4 regions of the Streptomyces monticola genome follow, and region 2 is predicted to be linked to each of the others. Evidence: riboswitches for the same ligand, from Rfam matches in the RefSeq annotation. Region 2 holds a riboswitch; each other region holds the start of a gene.

Region 1 (7,831 bases), on a different contig from region 2:
GCGGTCGTAGCGGACCGTCGCGATGAACTCGCCGCCGACGGTGACCGCGAGGCCGACCCGGTCGACGTAGTCGTGGTGCGTGAAGCGGTGCACGTCCTTGTCGGACAGACGGGGGTACGGGGCGAAGAAGCGGTAGTACTTGGACTCGTCGGAGACCTGCTCGTAGAAGCTGACAAGCCGGTCCGCGTCCTCGGTGGTGATGGGCCTGATCCGCGCGGTGCCGCCGTCGCGCAGCACCACGTCGGCCTCCCAGTGGGCGGGGTACCCGGCGTGCTCTGGCGGGGTCTGCATGCGGCCCAGGGTACGGCGGGCGGGCGCTCTTGGTAGGGGGTGCGGACGCCGCCGATCCGGGGCGCGGGCGGTCCGGGCCGGCGCGTGTGGGCGGTACGGGTGACCATGCGCGAGGCCGGTACGGTGACCGTGCGCGGCAGGGTCCGGTACGGGTCGCGGGCCTGCCGGGCTCGATGCAAGGTAGGAGGGCCGAAGGGCGGCGGGAGTACGGACGAAAGACTTGCCGGAGCACCCGTCGAGATATGAGACAGTGGTCTAGACAAGGCTTGAGTGAAACCTGAAGGGCAGCATCACATGGCTGAGCGCCGCGTCAACGTCGGCTGGGCCGAGGGCCTCCACGCCCGTCCCGCCTCCATCTTCGTCCGTGCGGCCACCGCCGCGGGTGTCCCCGTGACGATCGCCAAGGCCGACGGCAACCCGGTCAACGCCGCGTCCATGCTCGCGGTGCTCGGCCTGGGCGCGCAGGGTGGCGAGGAGATCGTGCTGGCCTCCGACGCCGATGGCGCGGACGCCGCGCTCGACCGTCTGGCGAAGCTGGTCGCGGAGGGTCTCGAGGAGCTCCCCGAGACCGTCTGAGCCCACGGCTCCGCCTGACCTGAACAGGCGAATCGCTTCAGCGGGTGCCCCGCAGACCCCCGGGTCTGCGGGGCACCTGTCGTTGTTCCCCCTCCCGCCATCCCGCACCGCGATCGCCGGACGGGCTGATATATCAGCCCGTCCGGCGATTGAGGGCAGCTGTCCGCTGAGGACTTTCGGGAAGGGGCGGGGAGGGGGTAAAAGAATCCGCAACCAAAATTCACGCCGACGTCGACAGGAAATGGGCAGCAAAAAATACCCCCGCCGAATATCCCCCTTTGTATACGGCGCCTGTTAATTTCGACCGCTCGCCATGTTTACGGAATGTTGCGAACCCCTCACCGCGATCACCCGCCCCACCCGGCCCCCGTCACCCGGAAACCGCAGCCGGTGCCCGGCCGTCGAGCGCTCGGCGTGCTGAGCGGTCAGCGCCCTCGCGCGCTCCGCGTCGCCGCGGGCCACCGCGTCGACGATCGCGCCGTGCTCGGCCCAGTCCTCCACCGCCCTGCCCTGCGGCTCGACGGTGTACATCCAGGCGATCTTGTGGCGCATCTGCGTCAGCAGGGCGGTGAGGCCGGCGCTTCCGGAGGCCTGGGCGAGCGTCTCGTGGAACCAGCCGCCCAGGGAGCGCAGATCCTCGCTGTGACCTCTGCGGGCCCGCTCCTGACCGAGCCGCACCAGGCCGCGCAGGACCTTGAGATGTGCCTCGGTGCGGCGCTGCGCGGCCCGGGCCGCGCCCAGCGGTTCGAGCAGCAGCCGGACTTCCAGGAGGTCGGCCGCCTCCTGCGCGCTTGGCTCCGCGACGCAGGCGCCCGCGTGTCTGCGGGTGCTGACGAAGCCCTCGGCCTCCAGCGTGCGCAGGGCCTCGCGGACCGGGACCCGGGAGACGCCGTAGCGGCGGGCGAGCACTTCCTCGGTGAGCCGGCTGCCACGCTCGAAGACACCGGCGACGATGTCGTCCCGGATGGCCGTGCATACCGAGTGCGCGGGAATGCGCATGACCGGACCTCCGACTCTTGAAATACGCGCCGCATCCCCGTGAAACGCGGTCGATTGACGCTCGTTCAGCGACGCCGAGAAGTGACTCTATTGCAGCACACTTGAATTTCCGATGGGCGGCGGGAATCCATGGATATCTTTTGGCCAGAACACGCCCCGGGGCCCCACACACAAGGAAGGCCCCCGGCGAGTGCCAGGGGCCTTCCTTGACGCGGCGTCGTGTCAGACGCTCACGCCGTGCGAGCGCAGGTACGCGATCGGGTCGATGTCCGAGCCGTAGTCGGGGGACGTACGGGCCTCGAAGTGCAGGTGCGGGCCTGTCACGTTGCCGGTGGCGCCCGAGAGGCCTATCTGGGAGCCCGGGGTGACGGACTGGCCGACCGAGACGCCGATGGACGAGAGGTGGCCGTACTGCGTGTACGTACCGTCGTTCATCTTGATCACCACGTTGTTGCCGTACGAGCCGCCCCAGCCCGCCTCGACGACGGTGCCCGAGCCGACCGCGTGCACGGCGGTGCCGGACGCGGCGTGGAAGTCGATGCCGGTGTGGCTGCCGGAGGACCAGACGGCGCCGCCGGTCTTGTAGCCGGTGGAGACGTAGGAGCCGGGGATCGGCGAGGTGAAGCTGTTGAGGCGCTTGCGCTCGGCCTCGCGGGCAGCGCGCTCCTTGCGCTCCTTCTCCTCGCGCTCCTTCTTCGCCTTCGCCTCGGCCTTGCGCTTGGCCTCGGCCTCGGCCTTCTCCTCGGCCTTCTTCTGCGCGGCGGCCTGCTCGGCGGCCTCCTGCTGGGCGACGGCCTGGGCGTCGATGTGGTCGGCGAGCGAACCGCCCACGGAGACGGCCTGGTTGATGCCGGTGTCTTCGGCGGCGGCGGTGTCCGCGGCGAGTGCCGGGGAGGCAAGGGTGCCGATGACGCCGGTCGTGGTGAGGGCGGCTACGCCCGCGATGTTGGCGCTCTTGCGCGTCAGACGGTTCGGACGGCGGTGCTTCCCGGTGGCACGGGCGAAGGCCATGAAGTGGCTGTGTCCTTTCCTTCCCTCTCGCCTACCGGGTTAGCTGACGGGTTCGGAGCAGGAAGGTCTCCTACGGACGCCCCCGGTCAGGAGGGCCTCCGATTCACCCCAGGGACTGAGTGGGTCCCCGGCTCCCCTGGCTCGCGCCATGCGGGGACTCGGCGATGACTGTTCGGTGCCGCGGGTGCGGCGCATTGCTGACGAACAGCCGGACCGACGCTAAACGGGACATCTTTCAAACCACAAACACAACGGGCCTTTTGTAGTGCACGCCACAGGGCAGACCCTCAACCACCCTGAAATTTCGGACATAACGGGACCCCGGTGGCACATACACCACCGGGGTCCGAGGTCCGTCGCCCGCTTCTACTAGCCCGTGACAACCGTCACTTCACCGATACCGAGCGCCTTCACGGGCTCGGCGATCTGCGCGGCATCGCCCACGAGGACCGTCACCAGACGGTTCACCGGGAAGGCGCTCACGGCGGCCGCGGTGGCCTCCACGGTGCCGGTCTCCGCCAGACGCCGGTACAGCTGCGCCTGGAAGTCGTCGGGCAGATGCTGCTCGACCTGGTCGGCGAGGGTGCCCGCGACGGCCGCCGCCGTCTCGTAGCGCAGCGGGGCCACGCCGACGAGGTTCTGTACGGCGACATCGCGCTCGGCGTCCGTGAGGCCCTCGGCCGCGAGCGTACGCAGCACCTTCCACAGGTCGTCCAGAGCCGGGCCGGTGTTGGGTGTGTCCACCGAGCCGCTGATGGCGAGCATGGAGGCGCCGCTGCCGTCCGGGCCCGAACGCAGCACCTGGGCGAAGGACCGCACACCGTAGGTGTAGCCCTTCTCCTCGCGCAGGACGCGGTCCAGTCGGGACGTCAGGGTGCCGCCCAGGCAGTAGGTACCGAGGACTTGGGCGGGCCAGACGCTGTCGTGCCGGTCGGGTCCCACGCGGCCGATGAGCAGCTGCGTCTGGACGGCGCCGGGACGGTCGACGATGACGACACGGCCGGTGTCGTCGGCGACGACGGGCGGGACGGGGCGCGACTGTGCCGTGTTGCCCGTCCACTCCCCCAGGGTCTCGGCGAGCATCGCGTCGAGGTCGGTGCCCTCCAGGTCGCCGACCACGACGGCGGTCGCGGTGGCGGGCCGCACATGCGCGTCGTAGAAGGCCCGCACCGCGGTGGCGTCGATGGCCTCGACGGTCTCCTCGGTGCCCTGGCGCGGCCGCGACATGCGCGAGGTGGCCGGGAACAGCTCCTTGGAGAGCTCCTTGGCCGCGCGGCGCGACGGGTTGGCCATCTCGTGCGGGATCTCGTCGAGCCGGTTGCGCACGAGGCGCTTGATCTCGCTGTCCTCGAACGCCGGGGCGCGCAGGGCGTCGGCGAGCAGGCCGAGCGCCTTCGAGAGCCGGGAGACCGGGACTTCGAGGGAGACCCGGACACCGGGGTGGTCGGCGTGCGCGTCGAGCGTGGCGCCGCAGCGCTCCAGCTCGGCGGCGAACTCCTCGGCGGAGTGCTTGTCGGTGCCCTCGGAGAAGGCGCGCGCCATGATGGTGGCAAGGCCGTCAAGTCCCTTGGGCTCGGCTTCGAGCGGCGCGTCCAGGCTGATCTCGACGGCGACGACCTGCTGGCCGGGGCGGTGGCAGCGCAGGACCGTGAGGCCGTTGGGCAGCGCGCCGCGCTCGGGGGCCGGGAACGCCCAGGGCCTGGCCGCGCCCGCCTGGGGCTGCGGGTGGAACTCCATGGTGGCGAGCTGCTCGGTCACTTCGCCGCCTCCTCTTCCTGTGCGGCTTGCTCGGCGGTCCCGTCGGCTTCTGCGCCGTCTTCGGGGGTCACGGGCTCGTACACGAGCACCGCGCGGTTGTCGGGGCGCAGGCGGGCCTTGGCGACCTCCCGCACCTCGTCGGCGGTGACGTCGAGGACCCGGCCGACGGCGGTCAGGGCGAGCTGCGGGTCACCGAACAGGACGGCGTACCGGCACAGTTCGTCGGCGCGGCCCGCGACCGTGCCGAGACGGTCGAGCCACTCCCGCTCCAACTGGGCCTGGGCGCGCTCCATTTCCTCGGGCGTGGGGCCCTCGTCGGCGAACCGGGCGAGCTCCTCGTCGACGGCGGCCTCGATCACGGGCACCTCGACGTCGTGCGAGGTCTTGACGTCCAGCCAGCCGAGCGACGGGGCGCCCGCGAGGCGGAGCAGGCCGAAGCCGGCGGCGACGGCACTGCGGTCGCGGCGCACCAGGCGGTTGTAGAGCCGCGAGGACTCACCGCCGCCGAGGACGGTCAGGGCCAGGTCGGCGGCGTCGCACGCGCGCGTGCCGTCCTCCGGGAGGCGGTAGGCGGCCATCAGGGCGCGGGCCGGCACCTCCTCCTCGACGACCTCGCGCAGCTCCTCGCCGATGCGCTCGGGCAGGGAGCCGTCGCGCGGGGGCTGCTTGCCGTCGTGGCCCGGGATGGAGCCGAAGTACTTCTCGATCCAAGCGAGGGTCTGCTCGGGGTCGATGTCGCCGACGACCGACAGGACCGCGTTGTTGGGCGCGTAGTACGTGCGGAAGAAGTTCCGGGCGTCTTCGAGCGTGGCCGCGTCCAGGTCGGCCATCGAGCCGATCGGGGTGTGGTGGTAGGGGTGGCCCTCCGGGTAGGAGAGCGCGGTGAGCTTTTCGAACGCCGTGCCATAAGGGACGTTGTCGTAGCGCTGGCGGCGCTCGTTCTTGACGACGTCGCGCTGGTTCTCCATCGACTCGTCGTCGAGCGCGGTGAGCAGCGAGCCCATCCGGTCGGCCTCGAGCCACAGGGCCAGCTCCAGCTGGTGGGCGGGCATCGTCTCGAAGTAGTTGGTGCGCTCGAAGCTCGTGGTGCCGTTGAGGGAGCCCCCGGCGCCCTGCACCAGCTCGAAGTGGCCGTTGCCCTTCACCTGGCCGGAGCCCTGGAACATCAGGTGCTCGAAGAGATGGGCCAGGCCGGTACGGCCCTTGACCTCGTGGCGGGAGCCGACGTCGTACCACAGGCAGACCGCGGCGACCGGGGTCAGGTGATCCTCGGAGAGCACCACGCGCAGGCCGTTGGCGAGGCGGTGCTCGGTCGCTGTCAGGCCGCCGGAGCCGGCCTCGGCCGTGGCCGTATGACCCATGGGCATGTAAGTCCCTTCGATCGCGAGATGACGTACGGGGATGGCGCGCCGGTGACGTGCCCGGATGACGGTCGTCATGGCAGACGTCAAGGCAGTCCTGTCACTGTATGCAAGCGCGCGGACATCTGGCGAAGTTCCCGGTGCCGGTACGCCGTGAGCGATCCTCCGGGTACGCCGTAAGCGATGCTCTGAGGCCCTCGCGAGGGCGGATTGGACGGGTCGCGGTCCGCGTTGTCAGTGGCTCGGTCCACAATGGTCCGCGTCAGAACTGGAGATTGCCCCGCACAGGAACGTGAAGGAGCCGCAGCAGCGATGGCCCGCCGCAGCACGAAGACCCCGCCGCCGGACGACTTCGAGGAGAGGATCCTCGACATCGACGTCGTCGACGAGATGCAGGGCTCCTTCCTCGAGTACGCATACTCGGTCATCTACTCCCGCGCCCTGCCCGACGCGCGCGACGGAATGAAGCCGGTGCAGCGCCGCATCGTCTACCAAATGAACGAGATGGGCCTGCGCCCCGACCGCGGCTATGTGAAGTGCGCCCGCGTCGTCGGCGAGGTCATGGGTAAGTTGCACCCCCACGGCGACGCCTCGATCTACGACGCCATGGTGCGCATGGCCCAGCCGTTCTCCATGCGCGTGCCGCTGGTCGACGGCCACGGCAACTTCGGCTCCCTCGGCAACGACGACCCGCCCGCCGCGATGCGGTACACCGAGGCGCGGATGGCCGACGCCACCTCGCTGATGACGGAGTCGATCGAAGAGGACACGGTCGACTTCGCCCCGAACTACGACGGTCAGGAGCAGGAGCCGGTCGCCCTCCCCGCGGCGTACCCCAACCTCCTGGTGAACGGCTCGTCGGGCATCGCCGTCGGCATGGCGACCAATATGGCGCCGCACAACCTCGGCGAGGTCATCGCCGCCGCCCGCCACCTCATCAAGCACCCGGGCGCCGACCTCGAGACCCTGATGCGGTTCATCCCGGGCCCGGACCTGCCCACCGGCGGCCGCATCGTCGGACTCTCCGGCGTCAAGGACGCGTACGAGACGGGCCGCGGCAGCTTCAAGATCCGCGCGACGGTGGCCGTGGAGAACGTGACGGCGCGCCGCAAGGGCCTGGTCGTCACCGAACTGCCCTTCACCGTCGGCCCCGAGAAGGTCATCTCCAAGATCAAGGACCTGGTCGGCGCGAAGAAGCTCCAGGGCATCGCCGACGTCAAGGACCTCACCGACCGCAACCACGGGCTGCGCCTGGTCATCGAGATCAAGAACGGCTTCATCCCCGAGGCCGTCCTGGAGCAGCTCTACAAACTGACGCCGATGGAGGAGTCCTTCGGCATCAACAACGTCGCTCTGGTGGACGGCCAGCCCCTCACCCTGGGCCTCAAGGAACTCCTCGAGGTCTATCTGGACCACCGCTTCGATGTCGTACGCCGCCGCAGCGAGTTCCGCCGCGGCAAGAAGCGCGCCCGTCTCCACCTGGTGGAGGGCCTGCTCGTCGCGCTGCTCGACATCGACGAGGTGATCCGCCTCATCCGCTCCAGCGAGAACTCCGCGCAGGCCAAGGAGCGCCTGATGGAGCGCTTCTCCCTGAGCGAGACACAGACGCAGTACATCCTGGACACCCCGCTGCGCCGCCTCACCAAGTACGACCGCATCGAGCTGGAGTCGGAGCGCGACAAGCTCAACGCGGAGATCGAGGAGCTCACCCGGATCCTCGACTCCGACCAGGAGCTGCGCAAGCTGGTCTCCTCCGAACTGGCCGCCGTGGCGAAGAAGTTCGGCACCGACCGGCGCACGGTCCTGCTCGAATCCGCGGGCACGCCCGCGCAGGC
Region 2 (7,831 bases):
CCCCGATGCTGCACGGCGCGCTGACGATGCTGATCACGGGCGTGGCCCTGGTCGGCCTCAACCAGGCCGACGGCCAGACGGTCGACAACATCAAGATCGGCGTCAAGCTGGCGGTGCTGATCGTCGTCCTGGCCCTCGTCTATGTGAAGCGTGACGAGGAGCGGGTGGACAAGGGGATGTTCATCGCGGTCGGCGCGCTGACCACGGTGAACATCTTCATCGCGACGCTCTGGACATAGCCCGCGGCCACCGCGTGAGAAGGGGCCCGGACCGCCGCAGCGGTCCGGGCCCCTCGTCATTTGCGCGTCTCAAGGGCGCGATTTCCGCGTCTTAAGGGCGCGATTTCAGTGTCCTGAGGGCGCGCTCTACGCGGGCCGCACCACACTGTGGATCGGCATGTAGTAGATCGACTCGACGCGCACATTCGCGCCCGGCTTCGGGGCGTGGATCATCTTGCCGCCGCCGATGTAGATGCCGACGTGGCTGATGTCGTCGTAGAAGAAGACCAGGTCACCCGGCTTGGCGTCGGCGGTCTTGACCGTGGTGCCGACCTCGACCTGGTCCCAGGTGGTGCGCGGCAGCGAAATGCCCGCGGTCTTCCAGGCGTCCTGGGTCAGGCCCGAGCAGTCGTAGGAGTCGGGGCCGGTGGCGCCCCACACATACGGCTTGCCGATCTGGGCCTCGGCGAAGCTGATCACCTTCTCGGCCTTGGCGGCGTACGAGGTGTCGGTGGAGCCGGAGTCCGAGCCCGAGCCGCTGTCGGAGCCGCCGGAGTTCTGGTCCTCCTGCTCCTGGCGCGCGGCCTCCTCGGCCTTGCGCTGCCGCTCCTCCTCGGCCTGCTTGCGGGCCAGTTCCTCGGCCTTGCGCTTGGCCTCTTCTTCCTTCTTCTTCTCGATCGCCGCGAGCCGCGCCTTCTCCTCGGCGGTCAGCTTCGAAAGCAGCTCCCGCGCCTCGGAGAGCTTGGACTGCACGGCCCGCTTGCTCTCCTTGAGGTCGCTCTGCGCCTCGGTCAGCGTCTCCAGGCTCTTCTGCGCCTCGCCGCGCTTCTCGGTGGCCTCGTTCTGCAGCGCCTCGAAGTCGTCGACGGCACGCTTCTGCCGGTCGCTGAGGCGGCTCATCAGCTGCCGCTGGTCGAACATCTGCTGCGGGTCGTCGGCGAGCAGCAGGCTCGCGGTCTCGGAGGTGCCGCCGTTGCGGTACTGGGCGGCGGCGAGCGAACCGAGCTCACGGCGCGCGTCGTTGAGCTTGTCGGTGCGCTTGGCGACCTGATCGAGCAGACCGTCCACCTCGCCGCGCTGCTGGTCGGTGCGCTCCTTGGCGGCGTTGTACTTCTGCGTGGCCACGCCGGCCTGCCGGTAGAGGTCGTCGACCTTCTTCTGGACCTCTTCGAGCGTGGGCTTCGGCTCGGCCGGGGCTGCGCCCGCGGTCTGTGACAGCAGGGCCACGGAGGTGAGTGCGGCGGTGGTGATGCCGACGGCCTGGGAGGTACGTATGAGACCCGACCTGGACCGCGGCTTGCGGTGCGACGCCAAAGGAGGCGCTCCTTCCGTTGGCCGCCTACCGGGTTAGCTGTCGGGTTCGGGCGGGTGGTTCGGAAGGGCTGCCCTACGGTCTCGTACGTTGTGCTCTTGTACGGGACCGATTCACCCCAAGGTTCAAGGTGGGTCCCCGGCTCCGGGTTGCCGTCTGGGCGCTCCGGACTCGGCGCAGGCCGCCCGTTCCCGGCGTGGTTCGCCGGTGGGGGTACGAGCAGCCCGCGGAGCACGCTAGCCAACCGCTGTGGCCGCTGGGAAGGTTGATGGTCGATATGCCCGATACATTTTCGTGACTTTAGCGCTGAGTGAGCATGCGGATACCGTCTTGATAACCCGGAACCCACTGTCGGTGGGGCGCCCTAGACTCGGTAGGCGATGAGCAGCCTCTTTGACGACAGCTTCCTGGCGGACCTGCAGCCCAAGGCCGAGGGACCCCCGCCACCCCCCGAGGAGCACGCTCCGGAGGAGATTTCGGACGACCTCTTCGGCGGGCGCTTCGACGCGCCCCCGCCGCGCGACGCCTACTACCGCGACGGCGCCCCCCGCCCCGCGGTGGACCCGGCCGCTCTCCTCGACGGGCTCAATGACAACCAGCGCGCGGCCGTCGTGCACTCCGGCGCCCCCCTGCTCATCGTCGCCGGCGCCGGCTCGGGCAAGACCCGTGTCCTGACGCACCGCATCGCGTATCTGCTCGCCGAGCGCAATGTCCACCCGGGCCAGATCCTGGCGATCACCTTCACGAACAAGGCCGCGGGCGAGATGAAGGAGCGCGTCGCCGAACTCGTGGGCCCGCGGGCGAACGCGATGTGGGTGATGACCTTCCACAGTGCGTGCGTGCGCATCCTGCGCCGCGAGTCGAAGAAGCTCGGCTTCACCTCCTCGTTCTCGATCTACGACGCCGCCGACTCCAAGCGCCTGATGGCCCTGGTCTGCCGCGACCTCGATCTGGACCCGAAGAAGTTCCCGCCGAAGTCCTTCAGCGCCAAGGTCTCCAATCTCAAGAACGAACTGATCGACGACGAGACCTTCGTCGGCCAGGCCGCTGGGGGCACCTCCCAGACGGAGTCTGGGGGAGGCTTCGAGAAGACCCTCGCCCAGGCGTACACGATGTACCAGCAGCGGCTGCGCGAGGCCAACGCCCTGGACTTCGACGACCTGATCATGACGACGGTCCATCTGCTCCAGGCGTTCCCCGACGTCGCCGAGCACTACCGCCGCCGCTTCCGCCACGTGATGGTCGACGAGTACCAGGACACCAACCACGCGCAGTACGCACTGGTGCGGGAGCTGGTCGGCACCGGTGCGCCGCTGCCGGACGGATCGCCCGCGGTCGAGCCCGCCGAGCTGTGCGTCGTCGGTGACGCGGACCAGTCGATCTACGCCTTCCGCGGCGCCACCATCCGTAACATCCTCCAGTTCGAGGAGGACTACGGCGACGCGACGACGATCCTCCTGGAGCAGAACTACCGCTCCACACAGACCATCCTGAGCGCGGCCAACGCGGTCATCGAGCGCAACGAGAGCCGCCGCCCCAAGAACCTGTGGACGAACGCCGGCGACGGCGCCCGCATCACGGGTTACGTCGCGGACACCGAGCACGACGAAGCGCAGTTCGTCGCCGAGGAGATCGACCGCCTCACGGACGCGCGCGACGCCAAGGCCGGAGACGTCGCGGTCTTCTACCGCACGAACGCCCAGTCCCGTGTCTTCGAAGAGATCTTCATCCGCGTCGGCCTGCCCTACAAAGTGGTCGGCGGCGTCCGCTTCTACGAACGCAAGGAAGTCAGGGACGTCCTCGCGTATCTGCGCGTCCTCGCCAACCCCGAGGACGCGGTCCCGCTGCGCCGGATTCTCAACGTCCCGAAGCGGGGCATCGGCGACCGCGCGGAAGCGATGATCGACGCGCTGTCGCTGCGCGAGAAGATCAGCTTCCCGCAGGCACTCAAGCGCGTCGACGAGGCCTACGGAATGGCGGCCCGCTCGGCGAACGCGGTCAAGCGGTTCAACACCCTGATGGAAGAGCTCCGCACCATCGTCGAGTCCGGCGCGGGCCCGGCCACGGTCCTGGAGGCCGTGCTCGAACGCACCGGATATCTCGCCGAGTTGCAGGCCTCCACCGACCCGCAGGACGAGACCCGCATCGAGAACCTCCAGGAACTCGCCGCCGTGGCCCTGGAATTCGAGCAGGAGCACGGGGACGACGGCGAAGGGGCCGGCACGACAGGCACCCTCGCGGACTTCCTGGAGCAGGTCGCGCTGGTCGCCGACTCGGACCAGATCCCGGACGAGGACGACGGCGGCGGAGTCATCACGCTGATGACCCTGCACACCGCGAAGGGTTTGGAGTTCCCGGTGGTGTTCCTGACCGGCATGGAGGACGGCGTCTTCCCGCACATGCGCGCGCTCGGCCAGGTCAAGGAGCTGGAGGAGGAGCGCCGTCTGGCGTACGTCGGCATCACCCGCGCCCGCGAGCGCCTCTATCTGACCCGTTCGACGATGCGCTCGGCCTGGGGCCAGCCGTCGTACAACCCGCCGTCCCGCTTCCTGGAGGAGATCCCGGAGCAGCACCTGGACTGGAAGCGCACGGGCCCGATGGCCCCGCCGCCGTCCAGGAGCGCGAGCGGCCCCGCGGCCGGCGTGGTCTCTTCGCTGTCCTCCTCCCGCTCCCGCGGCGGCCCCTCGGGCTTCGCGACCCGGCGCGCCGGCGACAAGCCGGTGGTGTCGCTCGCGGTCGGAGACCGGGTCACACACGACCAGTTCGGCCTCGGCACGGTCGTCTCGGTCGAGGGCGCGGGAGACAAGGCGAGGGCGACGATCGACTTCGGCGAGCCCAAGCCGAAGGTGCTGCTGCTGCGGTACGCACCGGTCGAGAAGCTCTGACCTGTCCGTCGGCGAGCGAGGGGGCGTGCCCAGGCGGGAGGCGCTCCCTGGTTCCGGCGGGTTCGGGTTCGGCTCGGGGGAAGTGCGGTGCGGTCAGTCGTGCCCCGAAGGGGCGCGGGGCTGTGTCGATATGCGGCTCCGCCGCGATGGGGGTCCCCCCTGCTCGAGCGGAGCCGAGAGCTTGGGGGAGCGACCAGCCACGACGCACCCGCAGGTGCCGTAACGAACTTGCCGCGGAGCGCTTAGTTCGGGTCGAGGCCGTGGCCGCGCAGCCAGGGCAGCGGGTCGATGGCCGAGCCACCGCCGGGGCGCACCTCGAAGTGCAGGTGCGGGCCGGTGGAGTTGCCCGAGTTACCGGAGTACGCGATCGTGTCGCCCGCCTTCACGGACCCGCTGCGGATCTTCGTGCTGGAGAGGTGGCAGTACCACGTCTCCGTGCCGTCGGGGGCGGTCACGATCGCCATGTTGCCGTAGGCGCTGTTCCACTGGGTGCGTACGGTGCCGTCGGTCGCGGCGAGGACCGGCGTGCCGTAGGAGACCGGGAAGTCGATCCCGGAGTGCACGGACATCCAGTTGATGCCGGCCTGGCCGTAGTAGGCGCTCAGCCCGTGCTGCTTCACCGGCAGCGCGAACTTGGGCCGCATCGCCTCCTTGCGCGCCGCCTCCGCGGCCTTGCGCTTGCGCTCGGCCTCCTGGCGCTCCTTGAGGTCGATCCGCTCCTGGGTGCGGCTCGCGCGGTCGGCGAAGTCATCGGCGTCCGCGGAGAGATTCGCGAGCTGGGTGTCCAGCTTGTTGTTGGCGGCGGCCGGTTTGACGGCGCCGGGGTCGGGCGCGGCCTGCGTCGTCGTCTCGCCCTGGTCGCTGCCGAAGCCACCGGCCACCGACGCGGCGGCGACGCCCGCGACACCGAGCGCGCACACCGACGGCACGGCCACGGTGAGCAGCGCGGAGCGCTTGGCGGGGGCGCGGCGGCGGCTGCGGCCGCGCGGACCGGCCGCGGCGAACGCGCCGTCGGCCTCGTCCGGGAACGGGCCGTCGTCCCCGGGCGCGGAGGCGCCGGCGAACTCGCTCTCGCTGAACCGGCCGTCGGCGTGCGGCTGTTCGCCCTGCGCGGGCTCGGCCTGCGGGGTTTCGCCGCCCGGCTGCTCGAACACCGTCGTGCCGAAGGCCGGGGTGTCGAAGGCCGTCGCGCCGTAGGTCTCGTAGGCGCCGGTCGTGTCGTACGAGCCGGTCGTGTCGTACGCGTCGTACGCACCGGCAGTGTCGTACGCACCCGTGGTGTCCGTGGCGCCGGTCGCCGCGCTGCCGTCGAAGTTCCAGGCGGTGGCGTCGTACGCGCCGGTCTCGAGGAGGGACTGGCCGTGCTCGAGGCCCGTGGGCTGCTCGAAGCTCTGTGTCTGCCACTGGCCGGTGGCGTCCCACTGCTCGGCGGACTGCGGTCCCGGCTGAGCCGGGATGTCGGCGAGCTGCTGGTACCCGGCGGTCGCCCACATGGCGGTCGTGTCGTAGGCACCGGTCTCGTACTGGCCGTAGGGGTCCTGGCCGAGTGTGGTGTGCGCGCCGGTCGCGTAGGTCTCGTGCGTCCCGGCCGACCACTGGCCGCCGTTCCACTGGCCGTTGTCCCACTGGCCGCTGTGCCCCGCGTCGTACGCGGTGTCGGCCCCCGGCATCGTGCCGAAGAGCGGGTCGGCGTCGAAAGAGGTGGTGTCGAAGGCACCGGTGGAATAGCCGTCGTAACCGGCGGCATGGCCGTGCTGGTCGTTCACCAACTTCTCTTTCGCCTCGACAGCAGGGGGCAGAGCAGTGCGGTGACTGTACCCGGCGGTACGCGACGCCGACAATCTTCGGGAGGTTTCCCGGCTTCAGGAAACGGGCAATCGGCCGCCTTTCGGCGGACTGTGGGCAGAGCTTTGGCCCTGCGTTCGACAAGCGTTCGACGAATTTCGGCGATTCTCCGCGATGTGTGGACACCGGCCGTAGGTCTCGACTGCGATCCGCGTGATCGGAAGGCGACGTGCCGGTCGCGGAACGTGACCGAGCCGCCCGGAGCGCCGACGCCCCCGGGGGTCGCGACCTGCCGAAGTCGCGGCGTCCGGGCGCCCCGACATGCCGGAGTCGCGACGATCTGCAGTCGCGACGACCTGTAGTCGGTGCGGCCCGCGGTCCGGGCGAAGCCGGGTCGCCGCCGGTGGGTTGACCGGTGCCGGTCCTCAGGCCACTGATGCCGAGCCCGCCATGGGCCGCGTCGCCTCGTCGGAGTCGATGGCCTGGCGGATTCCTGCGGTGACCGCCGGGTGCACGGGCAGGGCGAGATGCCCGATGCCGCTCACCTGCACGTTGTGCGCGAGCAGATCGGGGTGGTCGACGCAGGCGGTCTCCAGCGGTGCCATCACATGGTCGAGGTCGCTCCAGAAACTCACGAACCGCGTACGGCAGCCGGGGGCGGGCTCCCGCAGCTCCGCGATCACGTCGGAGTCCGGCCGCATCTGCCGCACGATCGGATGTGCGCTCATCAGCGGTACGACGCTGGTGCCGCCGTGTGGAGTGCCGAGGGTGACGAGGGTGCGGACACGGGTGTCACCGCCGAGGCGCTGCGCGTAATAGCGGGCGATCAGTCCGCCGAGGCTGTGCCCGACGACATCCACCTCCGGCTGGCCGGTGCGCTCACAGAGGTCCTCTATATGGCGGCCCAACTGCTCGGCGGCGGCGCGGATGTCGCCGGTGAACGGCGAGTAGTTGAGGGACTCGACATGCTGCCTGCCCTCCTTGGCCAGGGTGCGGCGCAGCAGCACGAACACCGAGCGGTTGTCGATGAAGCCGTGCAGCAGGACGACCGGGCGGTGGCCCGTCGCGGTCGGCAGACGCGGCGGGTCGAGCTGCCGGCGCGGCGGCGCGTCCAGGGAGCTGCCGGAGGGGTCGAGCCGGGCCGGCACGGGCCGGCGCTCCTGCGCGATGCCCGAGGGATACAGGAGCACATGCCCGGCGAGTACGGCGAGTTCGAGTGCCGTGGCCTTCAGGAGCTCGGCGGAGAGCCGCAGATGGTGCGCGGGCAGAAGGCGGTCCGGGAGGAATCGGTCCGGGAGGAAGCGCGCTGGAGGAAAGAGTGCTGGAAGGAGGTGCACTGGAAGAAGGTGCCCTGCTCGGCGCAGGAGCAGCGGTACCAGCGGTACTAAGGGCAGAACCTTCATGGCCGACCTCCCGAACGGCACGCGGGAGCCGGCTCTGTCCCCCGTGTGCTCTCACGGGTCGCCGTGGCGGAGATCGGCGGATCTGCGGCAGGGATGCCTTCGACCGCTCGCAGGCGAGCCGTCGCTGACACCGGTGCCGATGCACCGTCCCACCGCGCCGTGCGGCTGACGGCGCGGTGGGACGGTGATCTCGTAGCGGCTCCCCTTTGCGCTCGGCCCGGCCCGGCT
Region 3 (7,831 bases), on a different contig from region 2:
ACCGCCTGCATCGCCGCCGTCGCACCGCGCTCGCCGTCTCCGCCGCGCTGCTCGCCGCGGCCCCCCTCCTGACCGCCTGCGGCAATGACGCACACCCCGGCGCCGCGGCCGTCGTCGGCGGCGACCGCATCACGGTCGCGCAGCTGCAGTCCCGGGTGAAGGAAGTGCGGGTGGCACAGCGGGCCGCCACCGAGAAGTCCGGGCAGTACGCCCAGGCGGTCGAGAAGACCGGCGGCCTCACCCGCGACACCCTGCAGTCGATGGTCCTCGACAAGGTCCTGCACCGCGCCGCCACCGACGCGGGCGTCGAGGTCAGCCGCCGCGAGATCCAGGAGCTGCGCGGCAAGCTGGAGCAGCAGGCGGGCGGCACCAAGGCCCTGGAGACGGGCTGGCTGCAGCAGTACAACATCCCGGCGTCCCGGATCGACGACAGCCTGCGCACCGAGATCGAGGCGCAGAAGCTCTACGGCAAGCTCGGTGTCGACCCGAACACCCAGCAGGGCCAGGCCGCCTTCTGGAAGGCCCTCTCGGAGGCCTCCAAGGACCTGAAGATCGACCTCAACCCGCGCTACGGCACGTGGGACGTGGACAAGAGCCGCCGCGTGGACGCCCGCACACCGTGGGTGAAGTCCGGCCCGTCCGGCTCCTCCGGCGTCTGAGGAACGGGGGAGGGCAGGCGCCCGCAGGCACGGGCGGCGGGACCCGTTAGGTTCGGGGGGTGAACGCTGAACCCCTCGCGCCCGGCCGCATCGTCCTGCTGACCACGTCCCACCGCGTGGCCCCCGGCCTCCTCTCCTGGCCCGCCTGGAAAGAGCTGAACCAGGCGGCCAGCGTCCTGTGCGCCGACCCGGACCATCCGCAGCTGCCCTACCTCCGCGAGGCGGGCGTCACCGTCACCGTGTCCGCGCCCACCGCCGAAGAGCTGGTCGACGCCTGCGCGGACGGCCGCACCGTGATCGTCGTCGCCACCGGAGAGGGCGAGCCGCGCCTGACCGACGGCCTCGCACGCCTGGCCGGCTCGGGCCGGGTGCAGATGCCCGACCTGGAGCTGCTCCCCGCCTCCTACGACCTGCCGGGTGCCCGCCTCCTCGACCTCGTCCAGGTCATGGACCGGATCCGCGTCGAGTGCCCCTGGTCGTCGCAGCAGACCCACGAGGGCCTCGCGAAATACGGCATCGAGGAGGCGTACGAACTCGTCGAGGCCATCGAGGACGGCGACCGCGCCGAACTGCGCGAGGAGCTCGGTGACGTACTCCTGCAGGTGGTCTTCCACGCCCGGATCGCCGAAGAGGCCGACCCGGAGGACGGGGAGCCGTTCTCCATCGACGACGTCGCGGGCGGCATCGTCGCCAAGCTGATCCACCGCCACCCGCATGTCTTCGGCGACGACTCCGCCGAGACCCCCGAGGACGTCAAGGCGCACTGGCTGCGCACCAAGGCCGAGGAGAAGCAGCGCGACTCCGTGACCGACGGCGTCCCGCTCGGTCAGCCCGGGCTCGCGCTCGCCGCGAAGCTGGCCTCCCGCGCCCGCACGGCCGGGCTGGACGTGACACCGCCCGCAGGCGAGGGCATCGGCTACGACCTGCTCGCCCTCGCGGTGCGCGCCGAGGCCGCGGGGACCGACCCGGAGGCCGCCCTGCGAGCCGCGGCCCGCGCCTACCGCGACGCGATCCGCGCGGCGGAGGCGCAGGCGTGAACCCGCACGGCAGCACCTCTGCGGACGCAGACGCAGACGCGACCCCGCATGGCAGCACCTCTGCGGACGCAGACGCAGACACAGACGCGACCCCGCATGGCAGCACCGCTGCAGACGCAGGCGCGTGCCCGCACGACCGCACCGCCGATGGGCCCCAGCCGCCGCTGTTCACCTGGGAGTTCGCGACCGATCCGTACCCCGCGTACGCCTGGCTGCGCGAGCACGCTCCCGTCCATCGCACCCAGCTGCCGAGCGGGGTGGAGGCCTGGCTGGTGACCCGGTACGCGGACGCCCGGCAGGCCCTCGCGGACCAGCGGCTCTCGAAGAACCCCGCGCACCACGACGAGCCCGCGCACGCCAAGGGCAAGACCGGTATCCCCGGCGAGCGCAAGGCCGAGCTGATGACACATCTGCTCAATATCGACCCGCCGGACCACACGCGGCTGCGCCGCCTGGTGTCGAAGGCGTTCACCCCGCGCCGGGTCGCGGAGTTCGCCCCGCGCGTACAGGAACTCACCGACCGGCTCATCGACGGCTTCGCCGCGAAGGGCGAGGCCGATCTGATCCATGAGTTCGCCTTCCCGCTGCCCATCTACGCGATCTGCGATCTGCTCGGTGTCCCGCGCGAGGACCAGGACGACTTCCGCGACTGGGCGGGCATGATGATCCGGCACGGGGGAGGGCCACGCGGCGGTGTCGCCCGCTCGGTGAAGAAGATGCGCGGCTATCTCGCCGAGCTCATCCACCGCAAGCGCGAGGAGCCCGGCGACGATCTGATCTCCGGCTTGATCAGGGCCAGCGACCACGGCGAGCACCTCACCGAGAACGAGGCCGCGGCGATGGCCTTCATCCTCCTCTTCGCCGGCTTCGAGACCACGGTCAACCTCATCGGGAACGGTACGTACCAACTCCTGCGCCACCCCGAGCAGCGCGAGCGTCTGCAGCGCTCCCTGGCGGCGAGGGAGAGCGGCCTCCTGGAGACCGGCGTCGAGGAACTCCTGCGCTACGACGGCCCGGTCGAGCTGGCCACCTGGCGGTTCGCCACCGAGCCGCTGACGGTCGGCGGCCAGGCCATCGCCGCCGGCGACCCGGTCCTGGTGGTGCTCGCCGCCGCCGACCGCGACCCGCAGCGCTTCGCCGGGCCCGACACCCTCGACCTCGCCCGCCGCGACAACCAGCACCTCGGCTACGGCCACGGCATCCACTACTGCCTCGGCGCCCCGCTCGCCCGGCTCGAAGGCCAGACGGCGCTCGCGACCCTGCTGCGCCGCCTTCCGGATCTACGGCTTGCGGTGGAACCGGATGAATTGCGCTGGCGCGGCGGCCTGATCATGCGTGGACTGCGCACGCTGCCGGTCGAGTTCGGCCCCGAGTGACAAGCCATAGAACTGACGGGGCGTCAAGACTGTGACTTTCACGTGATCTCCGCTGCATCGCCTTGTGACAAGCGTTCGACTCTCGCTACGTTCACTGTCGGCTCAGCAGCCACGGCAGCAGTCATGCCGGCAGTCACGCGAAAGGGAACCGCATGCTCTCCGGTAACGGCCGTCACCGACGCCCCCGCCAGGCTCCGGCCCTCGTGGTCGCGGCAGGCGTCACCGGATCGGCCATCGCCATCCCGCTGCTCGGCGCGGGCAGCGCGAGCGCCGCGGACGCCGCCACCTGGGACCGGCTCGCCGAGTGCGAGAGCGGCGGCGTGTGGAGCGCCGACATGGGCAACGGCTATTACGGCGGACTGCAGTTCACCCAGGCGACCTGGGAGGAATTCGGCGGCCTCGAGTACGCCCCGAGCGCCGACCTCGCCAGCCGTGCCCAGCAGATAGCCGTCGCCGAGCAGGTACTCGCCGAGCAGGGGCCGGGGGCCTGGCCGACCTGCGCCCCGGTCGCGGGCCTGGCGACCGAGGCTCCGGCGGAGCCCACGCCGACGCCCACGCCCACCGACCCGGGGTCCGAGAAGCCCGCGCCCGAGAAGCCCGCGCCGGGTGAGACGGAGACCGGGCCCTCCGAGCCGGACGGGACGCAGTCGCCGCAGCCGGAGTCGCCATCGGGCGAGCGTCCGTCGGACGAGCGGCCCGCGGACGAGCACCCCACCGACGAGCCGCCCACCGACGCCCCGTCAGCTGACGATCCGTCCGACGGCGCCCCCTCCTCCGGTGCGCCGACCGAACAGCCCACGACTCCGCCGTCCACCGACACTCCGGATGAATCGGGAGACAAGAGTCACGACGAGGGCGCGGGCAAACCGGACAACTCACATCAAGACGGCAAGGGTCGGCACCGCGGCGACCGCGCCCCGGAGGGTCCGGACGAGGGTCGCGACGGCAACTCGTCGGGCCGGCACGCCTCGCGCGGCGACGACTCCCGCGACGGCGGCGAGGGCGGCTATGAAGTCCGCCCCGGCGACAGCCTCTCGGCCATCGCCGCGAGCCGCGGCGTCGACGGCGGCTGGCCCGCTCTCTACGCCGCCAACGAGAAGACCGTCGGCGGCGACCCGGATCTCATCCTTCCCGGTCAGCACCTTGATCTGACCGGAAAATAACGGCAGTTCGGACATCGCTCCGCGGTGAATGTCCGTAATAAAGAGACATCGGCCCCGGTGAGAGATGGGTCTCATCAGCCCAGATCGTCTTTGTATTTCTGCCGATCGCATGTTTACGGTCGTGACCGCTCGCCACTGGCGGGCCCCGATGGCCGTCACGCCGAATCCTGCCGGCGGCTCTTGGGCACAGTCGTCGCGTAAAGCGCCGTAGGCAGGAGCGGGGGACCCAAGGTTTGTGCCGGGGCCGCACGTTGAGAGACGCGCGGACCGGCTTGGGGTGAAGCCGCCGGTACGTCCACGACGTACCCGGTGGCCGGGCAACTCACTTGGCCCGAACCCGACAGCTCACCTCGCAGGCGTCGGTGAGGGGATATCTCCATGCTGTTTTCCGGCAAGGGCAAGCACCGTCGTATGACCAAGGCCGAGAAGGCCGGCCGCGCCGTCGCCGTCGCCGGCGTCGCCGGTGCCGCGGTCGCCGCGCCGCTGATGACCGCGGGCACCGCCTCCGCCGCCACCTCCTCCGAGTGGGACGCCGTCGCACAGTGCGAGGCGGGCGGCAACTGGTCGATCAACACCGGCAACGGCTACTACGGCGGCCTGCAGTTCTCCGCCTCCACCTGGTCCGCGTACGGCGGCACCAAGTACGCCGCCACCGCCGACCAGGCCTCCAAGGCCCAGCAGATAGAGATCGGCGAGAAGGTTCTCGCGGGTCAGGGCAAGGGCGCCTGGCCGAACTGCGGCACCGGCCTGTCCAACGCCGCGTACAGCGGCGGCGGTTCGCAGCAGCAGAGCGCCCCCGCGCAGGAGTCCGCCCCGCAGCAGCAGGAGCAGAAGTCGGCGCCGCAGCAGCAGGCCGCTCCGCAGACCGAGGCCCCCAGCACCAAGGCCGAGACCCCGAAGAAGACCGTCGAGACCCCGACCGGCAAGAAGGTCGAGAAGGGTGACGGCGAGTACAAGGTGAAGACCGGCGACACCCTCTCGAAGATCGCCGAGGCGGAAGGCGTCAAGGGCGGCTGGCAGAAGCTGTACCAGCTGAACAAGGACATCATCGACGACGCCGACTTCATCTTCCCGGGCCAGCAGCTGCACCTGAAGTAAGCAGCCGTACCTGAAGCGGGCAGCCGCGCCCGCAGCGGGCGGCCACGCCTGAAGCGGGCGGCCACGCCTGAAGCAGCCGGTACGCGTCGCCCGGCCGGCCGAGCAGTACCCCCACCACCACTCGGCCAGGCCAGGCGCGCGGCCCGTACCGCGGTCACATCCCCCCCACACCCCGCCCCGGCGCGCATTCCCCCGTACGCGCCGGGGCGGGGTCATGTCCGGACGCCCGCGCCTCGAACGCGGGCCGGAAGGCGCTCGTGAATTTGTCCACTCTGTGACTACTGCCCAGTAATAAAGAGGTCGGCAACGAGGTCTTTTGCCCCGCACTGCGGGCCTTCGGGCCTCTTTTCGTCCCAGGGGACGGGCGGTCGGCTGGCCGAAGCCGTCGGGGCGGTTAGGCTCGGGAGACGCAAGGCCATGCAGACCGCGGCGCACGCACAAAGTGCGTCCACCCCTATGCGTCACATCCCAGAAGGAGATGCTCGTGCCGTCCATCGACGTCGTCGTAGCCCGGGAAATCCTGGACTCCCGAGGCAACCCCACGGTCGAGGTCGAGGTCGGCCTCGACGACGGCAGCACGGGTCGTGCTGCCGTTCCGTCCGGTGCCTCCACCGGTGCCTTCGAGGCCATCGAACTCCGTGACGGTGACCCCAACCGTTACCAGGGCAAGGGCGTCGAGAAGGCCGTCCTCGCCGTCATCGAGCAGATCGGCCCGGAGCTGGTCGGCTACGACGCCACCGAGCAGCGCCTGATCGACCAGGCCATGTTCGACCTGGACGCCACCGACAACAAGGGCTCGCTCGGCGCCAACGCCATCCTCGGCGTCTCGCTCGCCGTCGCCCACGCCGCCTCCGAGGCCAGCGACCTGCCGCTCTTCCGCTACCTGGGCGGCCCCAACGCGCACCTGCTGCCGGTGCCGATGATGAACATCCTGAACGGCGGCTCGCACGCCGACTCCAACGTGGACATCCAGGAGTTCATGATCGCCCCGATCGGCGCGGAGTCCTTCTCCGAGGCCCTGCGCTGGGGCACCGAGGTCTACCACACGCTCAAGAAGGTCCTGAAGGACAAGGGCCTGGCCACCGGCCTGGGCGACGAGGGCGGCTTCGCCCCGAACCTGGACTCCAACCGCGAGGCCCTCGACCTGATCGTCGAGGCCATCAAGCAGGCCGGCTACGAGCCCGGCCAGCAGATCGCGCTCGCCCTGGACGTCGCCGCCTCCGAGTTCTACAAGGACGGCAAGTACCAGTTCGAGGGCAAGGACCGCTCCGCGGCCGAGATGACCGAGTACTACGAGGAGCTCGTCTCCGCGTACCCGCTCGTCTCCATCGAGGACCCGCTGTACGAGGACGACTGGGCGGGCTGGAAGGTCCTCACCGACAAGCTGGGCAGCAAGGTCCAGATCGTCGGCGACGACTTCTTCGTCACCAACCCGGAGCGCCTGGCCCGCGGTATCGAGGAGGGCTCCGCCAACTCCCTCCTGGTCAAGGTCAACCAGATCGGTTCGCTGACCGAGACCCTGGACGCCGTCGAGCTGGCCCAGCGCAACGGCTACAAGTGCATGATGTCCCACCGCTCCGGCGAGACCGAGGACGTCACCATCGCCGACCTGGCCGTCGCCACCAACTGCGGCCAGATCAAGACCGGCGCCCCGGCCCGGTCCGAGCGCGTCGCCAAGTACAACCAGCTGCTCCGTATCGAGGAGATCCTCGACGACGCCGCGGTGTACGCGGGCCGCTCGGCCTTCCCGCGCTTCAAGGGCTGACACAGCCCCTGGGGCCCGTAGAAAGCCCGGTTACGTACGTCCCCGCACTCGGTCCCGTACCGTGTGCGGGGACGTACGCGCGTATCGGGGAGGCGGGTCAGTCGTGGCAGCAGCGAAGAAGGACCGTGACCGGTTCTCCACCGCCACACGCCTGCGGCTGTTCGGCGAGCAGACCGCGGCCCGCGTCTACCGCTCCCAGACCCGCCGCCAGGCCCGCCGCTCCCGGCTCACCGGCCGCGCGGCCCTGCTCGCCCTGGTCCTGTGCTCGCTGATCGTGGCGCTCGCGTACCCGATAAGGCAGTACGTCGCCCAGCGTGCCGACATCCAGGAGCAGGAGCGCAAGCTGGCCGACGCCCGGGAGCGGACCGAGGAGCTGCGCGACGCGAAGGCCCGCTGGCAGGACCCCGCGTACGTGGAGCGCCAGGCCCGCGAGCGCCTGCACATGCAGCTGCCCGGCGAGACCGGCTTCACCGTGCTCGACCCGGACGCCGAGACCCGGCGCCGCACCGACCGGGGCGCGGCCGACCGTGCCTGGTATGTCAACCTCTTCGACGGCGTCGACAAGGCGGACCGCAGCAGCACCGACGACTGACGCCGTCGTACAACACTCACCGAAAGACATAAGCACCGGCATGGAAACGCCCCCGCCCTCCACCCCGCGCACCGAGCCCACCGACGCCGACGTCGAGGCCTTCAAGCAGCAGCTCGGCCGCCCGCCGCGCGGCCTGCGGGC
Region 4 (7,831 bases), on a different contig from region 2:
TGCGCGAACCGCAGCAGAAAGGTCCTGCGGTCGTGGTACTCCCGGTCCGGCGATGCGCGGTAGGACGCGACGTAGAGATCGGCGATGGCTTCCCGTTGCTGGTCCGCCTGCCATCGGCTCAGCCGTCGTAAGAACACCTCTGCCATCCCAACAGCGTGACAGCGTGCGGCGGTTCGCGGAACCTGCGGATCGCACGCATCAGGCCCGGCACATTGAATGTGCCGGGCCTGATGTCTTCAGTAGCGGGGACAGGATTTGAACCTGCGACCTCTGGGTTATGAGCCCAGCGAGCTACCGAGCTGCTCCACCCCGCGTCGGTGAACACAACTATACGCCATCCGCGGGACGCCTCACGCCACATTGCCGCCCGTCGCCCACGGCCGCCGCACACGGCCGCCGCACACGCCCGTCGCACACGGCCGCCGCACGGGGCCTCGGGGCGTGGCCTCGGGGCGTGGCCTCGGGGCGTGGCCGTGGAGGCGGTCATGGGGCGTGGCCGATCCGGCCACCTGCCCGACGGCCGTCATTGCGGAGCCGCGTGTGCGGTCAGTAGTGTCGCGTGCACTATGAGTGGCATGAGGCGGGTGGCAGGGGAGCGACGGCGCGGCGGTTCCGTTGTGGCGCTGGCACTCGTGCTGTGCGCCCTGTTCATGGGCCTGTGCCACGCGGACGGCCATGCGGCGGTCACTCCCGCTCCCGGCGCGGTCACCGCCGCAGACGGCGCGCTCACCGCCACGAAGGGCGCGGTCACCGTCACGAGGAGCGCGGTCACCGTCACGAGCGGCGCCCTCGGTGGCGGCGGCCACCACGGCTGCCCTGGCCCCGGCCAGAGCGAGCACGCCGCGGCCGAGCACCACTGGGCCGCGCAGCAGGCGGAGCGTGCGGACAGCGGGCACCCGGGCCGCGAGGCCGGGACGTGGCCGGTGCGGACGGCGGTGCGCGAGCTGTGCGCGCCGGTCAGGGCGGGCCCGGGGCGAAGTGCCCGCAGCGGCCATGACCTGCTCATCGCCCTTGGGGTGGACCGGAACTGACGGATACGGGAAGTCGACGCCAACTCATCCGCGTATCCGACATCCGTGTATCCGAAGGGTCACTCTTGTGCCTCGCATGCTGAGCAAACTCCTGCCCGCGGCGGCCGCCGTGGGGAACACCCCCGTCCTGTGGATCGACGAGCCCACACCCCCCGCCGACCCGGGCGGCCGCGGCTATTGGGCCAAGCTCGAGGGCTTCAACTTCGGCGGCATCAAGGACCGCGCCGCCCTGCACATGGTCGAACGCGCCCGTGCCCGGGGCGAGTTGAGGCCGGGGCAGCCCATCGTCGAGTCCACATCGGGCACCCTCGGCCTCGGCCTCGCGCTCGCCGGGGTGCTCTACGGACACCCCGTGCACATCGTCACCGACCCGGGCCTCGAACCGATCGTCGAGCGGATGCTCGCCGCGCACGGGGTGCGGGTGCATCTCGTGCGCGAGCCGAGCGCCGAAGGCGGCTGGCAGCAGGCCCGCGTGGACCGGGTCGCCGAGCTGATGTGTGCCAAGGACATGGCGGGCGCCTGGTGCCCGAACCAGTACCACAACCCGGACAACCCGGACGCGTACGGCCCGCTCGCGGCCGAACTCGCCGGACAGCTGGGGCAGATCGACGTCCTGGTGTGCGCCGTGGGCACCGGCGGTCACTCCGCGGGGATCGCCCGTGCGCTGCGTACCTCGACCATGCCGGCGCTCGAACTCGTGGGCGTGGACTCCATCGCGTCCACGATCTTCGGCCTGCCCGCCGGGCCCCGGCTCATGCGCGGCCTCGGCTCCTCGATCCATCCACGCAACGTCGACCACGGGGCCTTCGACGAGATCCACTGGGTGGGGCCCGCGGAGGCGGTCGCCTGCGCCCGGCGGCTCGCGGAGCGGCAGTTCGCGACGGGCGGCTGGAGCGTGGGCGCGGTCGCCCTCGTCGCCGGCTGGCTGGCGCGCACCCGGCCGCGCGGCACCCGGATCGCCGCCGTGTTCCCCGACGGCCCCCAGCGCTACTTCGACACCGTCTTCAACGACGAGTTCTGCGCCAGGAACGGCCTCGGGGACGGTCTCACCGGCGGCCCCGTGCCCGACCGCCCGGAGCCGTACGAGCCGTGCCGAGGCGAGGTGCACGGCTGGACCCGGCGCGTCACGGACCGGACGGCCGCCCGGTGATCGCGCTCTGGAAGCGGGTGGGCGCCTTCGAGCCCGCAGCCCGCCTGCTCTTCGTCAACCAGTTCACCATCAACCTCGGCTTCTACATGCTGATGCCGTACCTCGCCGCGCATCTGTCGGGGGACCTCGGGCTCGCCGCCTGGGCCGTCGGCCTGGTGCTCGGGGCCCGGAACCTGTCGCAGCAGGGCATGTTCCTGGTCGGCGGCGCGCTCGCGGACCGGCTCGGCTTCAAGCCCCTCATCGTCGCCGGGTGCGCACTGCGGACCGTCGGGTTCGGGGCGCTCGCCTTCGCGGACGGCCTGGCGGTGCTGCTCGCCGCCTCGGTGGCGACCGGGCTCGCGGGGGCGCTGTTCAATCCGGCGGTACGCGCGTACGTCGCCGCCGAGGCCGGTCCCGAACGCCGCGTCGAGGCCTTCGCGCTGTTCAACGTCTTCTACCAGGCGGGCATCCTGCTCGGGCCGCTCGTCGGGCTCGCCCTGATCGGCGTGGACTTCCGGCTCGCCTGCGGTGTCTCGGCGGTGCTGTTCGCAGCCCTGTCCGCCGTGCAGATCGCGTATCTGCCGGTACGCCGCCGGGCCCCGGGCGCGGGCGAGGAGCGCGGCCAGTGGCGGACCGTACTCGGCAACAAGGCGTTCTGGCTCTTCTCCGGCGCGATGACCGGCTCGTACGTCCTGTCCTTCCAGGTCTATCTGGCGCTGCCGCTCGCCGCGGACAGCTCCGTGGTGACGACGGCCCTGTTCGTGGTCTCGGGCCTGGTCGCGCTCTTCGGGCAGCTGCGGATCACCGACTGGTGCAAGCGGCGCTGGACCCGTGACCAGTGCCTGGTGGCGGGGCTCGGCCTGATGGGGGTCGCGTTTCTCGCTCCCGCTGCCTTCGGCGGCGGTGCGGTGGCGCTCCTCGTGTGCGCGGCCGTGCTCGCGGCGGGGACCGCGGTCCTCTACCCGTTCGAGATGGACACGGTGGTGGCCCTCGCGGGGGACCGCTGGGTGGCCACGCACTACGGCCTCTACAACACGGTGTGCGGTATCGGCATCACCGCGGGGAACCTGGGCACGGGCGCACTGCTCGACCTGTCACGGCGCACCGGCAACCCGGCACTGACCTGGCTGATCCTCGCGGCCCTGGGCGGGGCCTGCGCGCTGGCGGTGGGGTCGCTCGCCCGTGGCGGGTGGCTGGCAAATCCAGCCCGTCCGGCGCTTGAGGACGAGCCCGCAGGGCGATCTGCGGTGCCGGGGGCGACGGTGCGGGATGTGATCCGCGAGCCTGGTCCGGGCGCTCGCACGCACCCGCCGGGTAACTCATACGGCCGCTGAGGACTCGCTCCCCGCCCCGGGTGCGTCAACCCTGGGTGGGGAGCGGCACAGGTCCGCCACCGCGGTGCGGATGTGGCAGGAGATACCGGTGGGGCAGCCAGGAGGCAGTGCGGGCGAGGACCCGGACGAGCACGGAAAGCGGAAGGCACCCCACCTCACGCACGCGCACTCCTTCGTACGCGCCCTGCCGGTGCTGCTCGTCGTGGTCGGCCTGATCTCCGCGCTGCTCACGCCGCCCCGCTTCACCGCCGCGCCGCTGTTCTCGGCGGCGCCGCTGATCGCCGCTCCGTTCTTCGGGCTCGCCGCCACCCTGCTGACCGGAATCGCCGCCTCGCTCTCCGTCCTCGGCCTCCAGCTGCACTACGGCACCCTCGGCCGCCCTCAGGAGGCCACGGAACTGGTCAATGTGATCACCGTGGCCGCCCTGGCCGTCCTCATCAATGTCGTCGTACGCCACCGGGGCGAGAAGCTGGCCTCCGCGCGGGAGATCTCCGAGGCCGCCCAGCGGGCCGTGCTGCCCGAGCCCGATGGCCGGATCGGGGGCTTCGAGGTGGCCGCGCGGTACGAGGCCGCGCAGGCGGACGCGTTCATCGGCGGTGACCTGTACGCGGTGCAGGACACCCCGCACGGCGTCCGGCTGATCGTCGGCGACGTACGCGGCAAGGGGCTCGGCGCGGTCGAGGCGGTCGCGGTCGTGATCGGTGCCTTCCGCGAGGCCGCCGAGCAGGAGGCCACCCTGGAGGCGGTGGCACAGCGCCTGGAACGGGCCCTCGCGCGTGAGGGCACCCGGCGCGACGGCCTCGACGCCTTCGAGGGCTTCACGACCGCGGTGCTCGCGGAGCTGCCGCACGAGCAGGAGGCCGTACGCCTCATCAACCGCGGCCACCCGGAGCCGCTGATGCTCTACGCGGACGGGGTGCTGCGGGTGCTGCGCCCCGCCCAGGCGGCGCTGCCGCTCGGCATGGGCGACCTGGGGACCTGGCCGGACCACGCGGAGGAGGCGGGTTTTCCGTGCGGGGCCACGCTGCTCTTCTACACGGACGGCCTGTCCGAGGCGCGTGACGAGCAGGGCGCGTTCTACAACCCGGCAGCGCGCCTCAGGGGCCGGATGTTCGCCGAGCCCGACGCTCTGCTCACCACTGTGGCCGATGAGGTACGAGCGCACACCGGGGGCAGTGGGACGACCGATGACATGGCGCTGCTCGCGGTACGGCGGCCCGCACCCTCACCCTCAGTGAGGGAAGAGCAGCCCTCCGCATAACAACTGACGAACCGTCAGCAAAAGGGAGGCCAAAGAATCGCGGTAAGCGCGGGTCAACTCGCCCGGTTCCGCCCCCTCGTGTCCTATTAAGCCCTGGCCATAGCCATGAACGATCAGCCGGAACAGCTTGGAATCCGGTACCGCTGTCTATTAACGTTCGATAACGCAGCGCGGTCGTCCCAGCCGTCACAAGAGTCGGCTCCGTGCGCACACGCTTAATCCCGCAAGGGAGCCGGGGAACCACCAACTTGGGGTGAATCGGACACCTTCGCCGGGACTGTCCACTGCGGAGTCCGCAGAGATGGTCACGGCACCGAGGCGCCCGTAGGAAACCTTCCTGTTCCGAACCCGTCAGCTAACCCGGTAGGCGAGAAGGAAGGAAAGGAGTGCGCCCCCGTGGCGACCCCGTCTGGCCGAAGCAGGACCGCCGAATCCTCGTATGTTCCGGACGCCGACCATGAGTTCGGCTACGACGAGGAGCCCTGGGAAGAGTGGAACCCCACCGAGGAGTCCATTCGCCCCGTACGTGGCAGGCACCGCGTCGGCAAGCAGCGCGGCGGTTTCGCGCGTAGCTCCACGGTCCTCGGCGTCGGCGTCATCGCCGCCGTCGGAGCGGGCGGCATCGCGACCGCCAAGGACCGTCCTCCGGTACCGATATCCCTGCCCGACCTCTCGGGTGTCACCGACTCGCTGCCCGAGGCCGAGTCGCTGCCGGGCGTCGGTTCGCTGATATCCGACGACTCCGGGTCTTCGGACTCCGGTGACGACTCCGGGTTCTCGGGGGTCACCCAGGCCACCGCCGCATCCGCCGCCACTCCGGTCGCCGAGATCGGGGGCGAGCCGCAGGCCCAGTCGGCCGACGCCGGCGAGGCCCTGCGCACCCGCATCATGCAGCAGGCCGAGTCCAAGCAGGACGAAGCGGCCGCCGCCGAGCAGGCCGCCGCGGCCGACGCCGCCGCCAAGGCCGCCGCCGAGAAGGCCGCGGCGCAGCAGAGCGAGGCCGAGCGCAAGGCCGCCGAGGCCAAGCGCAAGGCGGAGGAAGAGGCCCGCCGCAAGGCGGAGGCCGAGCGCCTCGCCAAGCTGGCCAGGAGCTTTGTGCTCCCGCTCTCCTCGTACACGATCTCCACCACCTACGGCCAGGCCGGCTCCATGTGGGCCTCCGGCTACCACACGGGCCTGGACTTCGCCGCTCCGACCGGTACGCCGATCAAGGCGACGCACACCGGCACCATCAAGGAAGCGGGCTGGTCCGGCAGTTACGGCTACCGCACCGTCCTCGAACTCGAGGACGGCACGGAGATCGCGTACAACCACCAGTCATCGATGAACGTCAGCGTGGGCCAGAAGGTCACCACCGGCGATGTCATCGGCCGTGTCGGCTCCACCGGCAACTCCACAGGGCCGCACCTCCACCTGGAGGTCAAGTCCGGCGGCGAGCTGGTCGACCCGGCGGCATGGCTGCAGAGCAAGGGCCTCAACCCCTGACATCACCTGGATTCCGGCAGTCCTGGCGGCCTACCCCCCGACGTCAGGGCTGTCGGTCCAAGGCATGCCATCGGTGAGGTGAGGCATGTCTTCAACGGCGCCGTCCTGCGGGGTCCTGTCCGGGCCCCTGCGGGTTCCTGTCCGGAATATCCCCGCAGGCGGCGGTTGTTGATCACCGTATGACTTCTCTGCGCACCCTTGGCTCCTCCGACCTCGAGGTCTTCCCGCTGGCACTCGGCGGCAATGTCTTCGGCTGGACCGCCGACCAGGAGCATTCCTTCGCCGTGCTCGACGCCTACACCGAGGCCGGCGGCAACTTCATCGACACCGCCGACGCCTACTCCGCGTGGGTGCCCGGCAATCAGGGCGGCGAGTCCGAGACCCTGATCGGCAAGTGGCTTGCCGCCCGCGGCAACCGCTCCGATGTCGTCATCGCCACCAAGGTCGGCGCCCACCCCGAGCTCCGCGGTCTCGCTCCCGCCACCATCAAGGCCGGAGTCGAGGCGTCCCTGCGCCGGCTCGGCACCGACTACATCGACCTTTACTACACGCACTACGACGACCCGTCGGTGCCGGTCGAGGAGATCGTGTCCACGCTCGACGAACTGGTCCGCGCGGGCACCGTCCGGGCCGTCGCCGCCTCCAACATCTCGCCCGAGCGGCTGCGCGAGTCCCTGGAGTTCGCCGAGCGCGAGGGCCTGGCCCGCTATGCGGCGCTGCAGCCGCACTACAACCTCGTCTCGCGCGACACCTACGAGGGCGAGCTCCAGGAAGTCGCCTCCAAGGGCGGTCTCGCCGCCGTGCCCTACTACGCCCTGGCCTCCGGCTTCCTCACCGGCAAGTACCGGCCGGGCGCCGATGTGGACAGCGCGCGGGCCGAGGGCGCGGGCAAGCACCTCGCCACCGAGCGGGGCCGGAAGGTCCTGGCCGCCCTGGACAAGGTGGCGGCCGCGCACGACGCGGAGCTCGCGACGGTGGCCCTCGCCTGGCTCGCGGCCCAGCCCACCGTGGTGGCGCCGATCGCGTCGGCCCGCACGGTCGGGCAGCTCCCCGCACTCCTCGAAGTCGCCGCTCTCGAACTGACCGAGGCGGACATCGCGGAGCTCACCGCGGCCTCAGCCTGAGCGGTAGGGGTTGTAGGCGTACGTCTGCGGATACGGCAGCGTGTTCGTGTAGGTGTACGTGTGCGGCTGTGGCGGCGGTATGGGGAGTGGGGCCGTCGCCCTGGCCGCGTAGCCGAGGGCCGGGCGGGCCACGTCACGGCGGGCCCAGATCTCGGTCAGCAACTCGCGCTCCCGGGCGATGAATTCCGCGCCCGCGCGGCCGCGGCGCCCCCGGTGCCGGAGGAACGCGAGCGAGGTCACGAAGGCCTCGTACTCGGCGACGACCCGGGCCGCGGCCGGACCACCGTTGTACGCGGCGTACTCACGGGCCATCCGGCGGGCCCGCATGGAGGACAGGGCGTAGGGCTCCTGCAGGCCGATCCAGCCGGCCGCGGCGTAAGCGGGCAACTCGGCGCGAATGGTGCGCAGCTCACGCTGTCTGGTCCAGATCGTCAGCCAGGTGAGCAGCGCGAACGCGGGCAGCATGA

The links. A riboswitch is a leader RNA that binds a small molecule or an ion and turns the genes downstream of it on or off. The one in region 2 is predicted to bind cyclic di-AMP.
Region 1: another riboswitch for cyclic di-AMP. It lies ahead of ACFQVC_RS00580 (M23 family metallopeptidase); the one in region 2 lies ahead of ACFQVC_RS24735 (C40 family peptidase).
Region 3: another riboswitch for cyclic di-AMP. It lies ahead of ACFQVC_RS37520 (transglycosylase family protein); the one in region 2 lies ahead of ACFQVC_RS24735 (C40 family peptidase).
Region 4: another riboswitch for cyclic di-AMP. It lies ahead of ACFQVC_RS38995 (M23 family metallopeptidase); the one in region 2 lies ahead of ACFQVC_RS24735 (C40 family peptidase).

What each region holds. Positions count from the first base shown of each region.
Region 1 covers NZ_JBHTCF010000001.1:141,082-148,912, reverse strand. Annotated here, with positions in the region: gene ACFQVC_RS00595 (bifunctional acetate--CoA ligase family protein/GNAT family N-acetyltransferase) at 1-291, opposite strand, end outside; gene ACFQVC_RS00590 (HPr family phosphocarrier protein) at 586-867, shown strand; gene ACFQVC_RS00585 (GntR family transcriptional regulator) at 1,162-1,866, opposite strand; gene ACFQVC_RS00580 (M23 family metallopeptidase) at 2,089-2,877, opposite strand; cyclic di-AMP (ydaO/yuaA leader) riboswitch at 2,891-3,051, opposite strand; gene ACFQVC_RS00575 (M16 family metallopeptidase) at 3,247-4,614, opposite strand; gene ACFQVC_RS00570 (M16 family metallopeptidase) at 4,632-6,002, opposite strand; gene ACFQVC_RS00565 (DNA gyrase/topoisomerase IV subunit A) at 6,309-7,831, shown strand, end outside.
Region 2 covers NZ_JBHTCF010000011.1:149,431-157,261, reverse strand. Annotated here, with positions in the region: gene ACFQVC_RS24740 (hypothetical protein) at 1-239, shown strand, start outside; gene ACFQVC_RS24735 (C40 family peptidase) at 366-1,532, opposite strand; cyclic di-AMP (ydaO/yuaA leader) riboswitch at 1,539-1,703, opposite strand; gene pcrA (DNA helicase PcrA) at 1,911-4,415, shown strand; gene ACFQVC_RS24725 (M23 family metallopeptidase) at 4,658-6,181, opposite strand; gene ACFQVC_RS24720 (esterase/lipase family protein) at 6,626-7,603, opposite strand.
Region 3 covers NZ_JBHTCF010000026.1:3,615-11,445, forward strand. Annotated here, with positions in the region: gene ACFQVC_RS37500 (SurA N-terminal domain-containing protein) at 6-659, shown strand; gene ACFQVC_RS37505 (nucleoside triphosphate pyrophosphohydrolase) at 719-1,696, shown strand; gene ACFQVC_RS37510 (cytochrome P450 family protein) at 1,861-3,072, shown strand; gene ACFQVC_RS37515 (transglycosylase family protein) at 3,225-4,235, shown strand; cyclic di-AMP (ydaO/yuaA leader) riboswitch at 4,429-4,609, shown strand; gene ACFQVC_RS37520 (transglycosylase family protein) at 4,614-5,333, shown strand; gene eno (phosphopyruvate hydratase) at 5,812-7,098, shown strand; gene ACFQVC_RS37530 (FtsB family cell division protein) at 7,202-7,690, shown strand; gene ACFQVC_RS37535 (DUF501 domain-containing protein) at 7,731-7,831, shown strand, end outside.
Region 4 covers NZ_JBHTCF010000029.1:56,254-64,084, forward strand. Annotated here, with positions in the region: gene ACFQVC_RS38965 (hypothetical protein) at 1-146, opposite strand, end outside; tRNA gene ACFQVC_RS38970 (tRNA-Met) at 241-314, opposite strand; gene ACFQVC_RS38975 (hypothetical protein) at 576-1,031, shown strand; gene ACFQVC_RS38980 (PLP-dependent cysteine synthase family protein) at 1,108-2,181, shown strand; gene ACFQVC_RS38985 (MDR family MFS transporter) at 2,178-3,494, shown strand; gene ACFQVC_RS38990 (PP2C family protein-serine/threonine phosphatase) at 3,583-4,755, shown strand; cyclic di-AMP (ydaO/yuaA leader) riboswitch at 4,958-5,140, shown strand; gene ACFQVC_RS38995 (M23 family metallopeptidase) at 5,152-6,240, shown strand; gene ACFQVC_RS39000 (aldo/keto reductase) at 6,420-7,364, shown strand; gene ACFQVC_RS39005 (PrsW family intramembrane metalloprotease) at 7,356-7,831, opposite strand, start outside.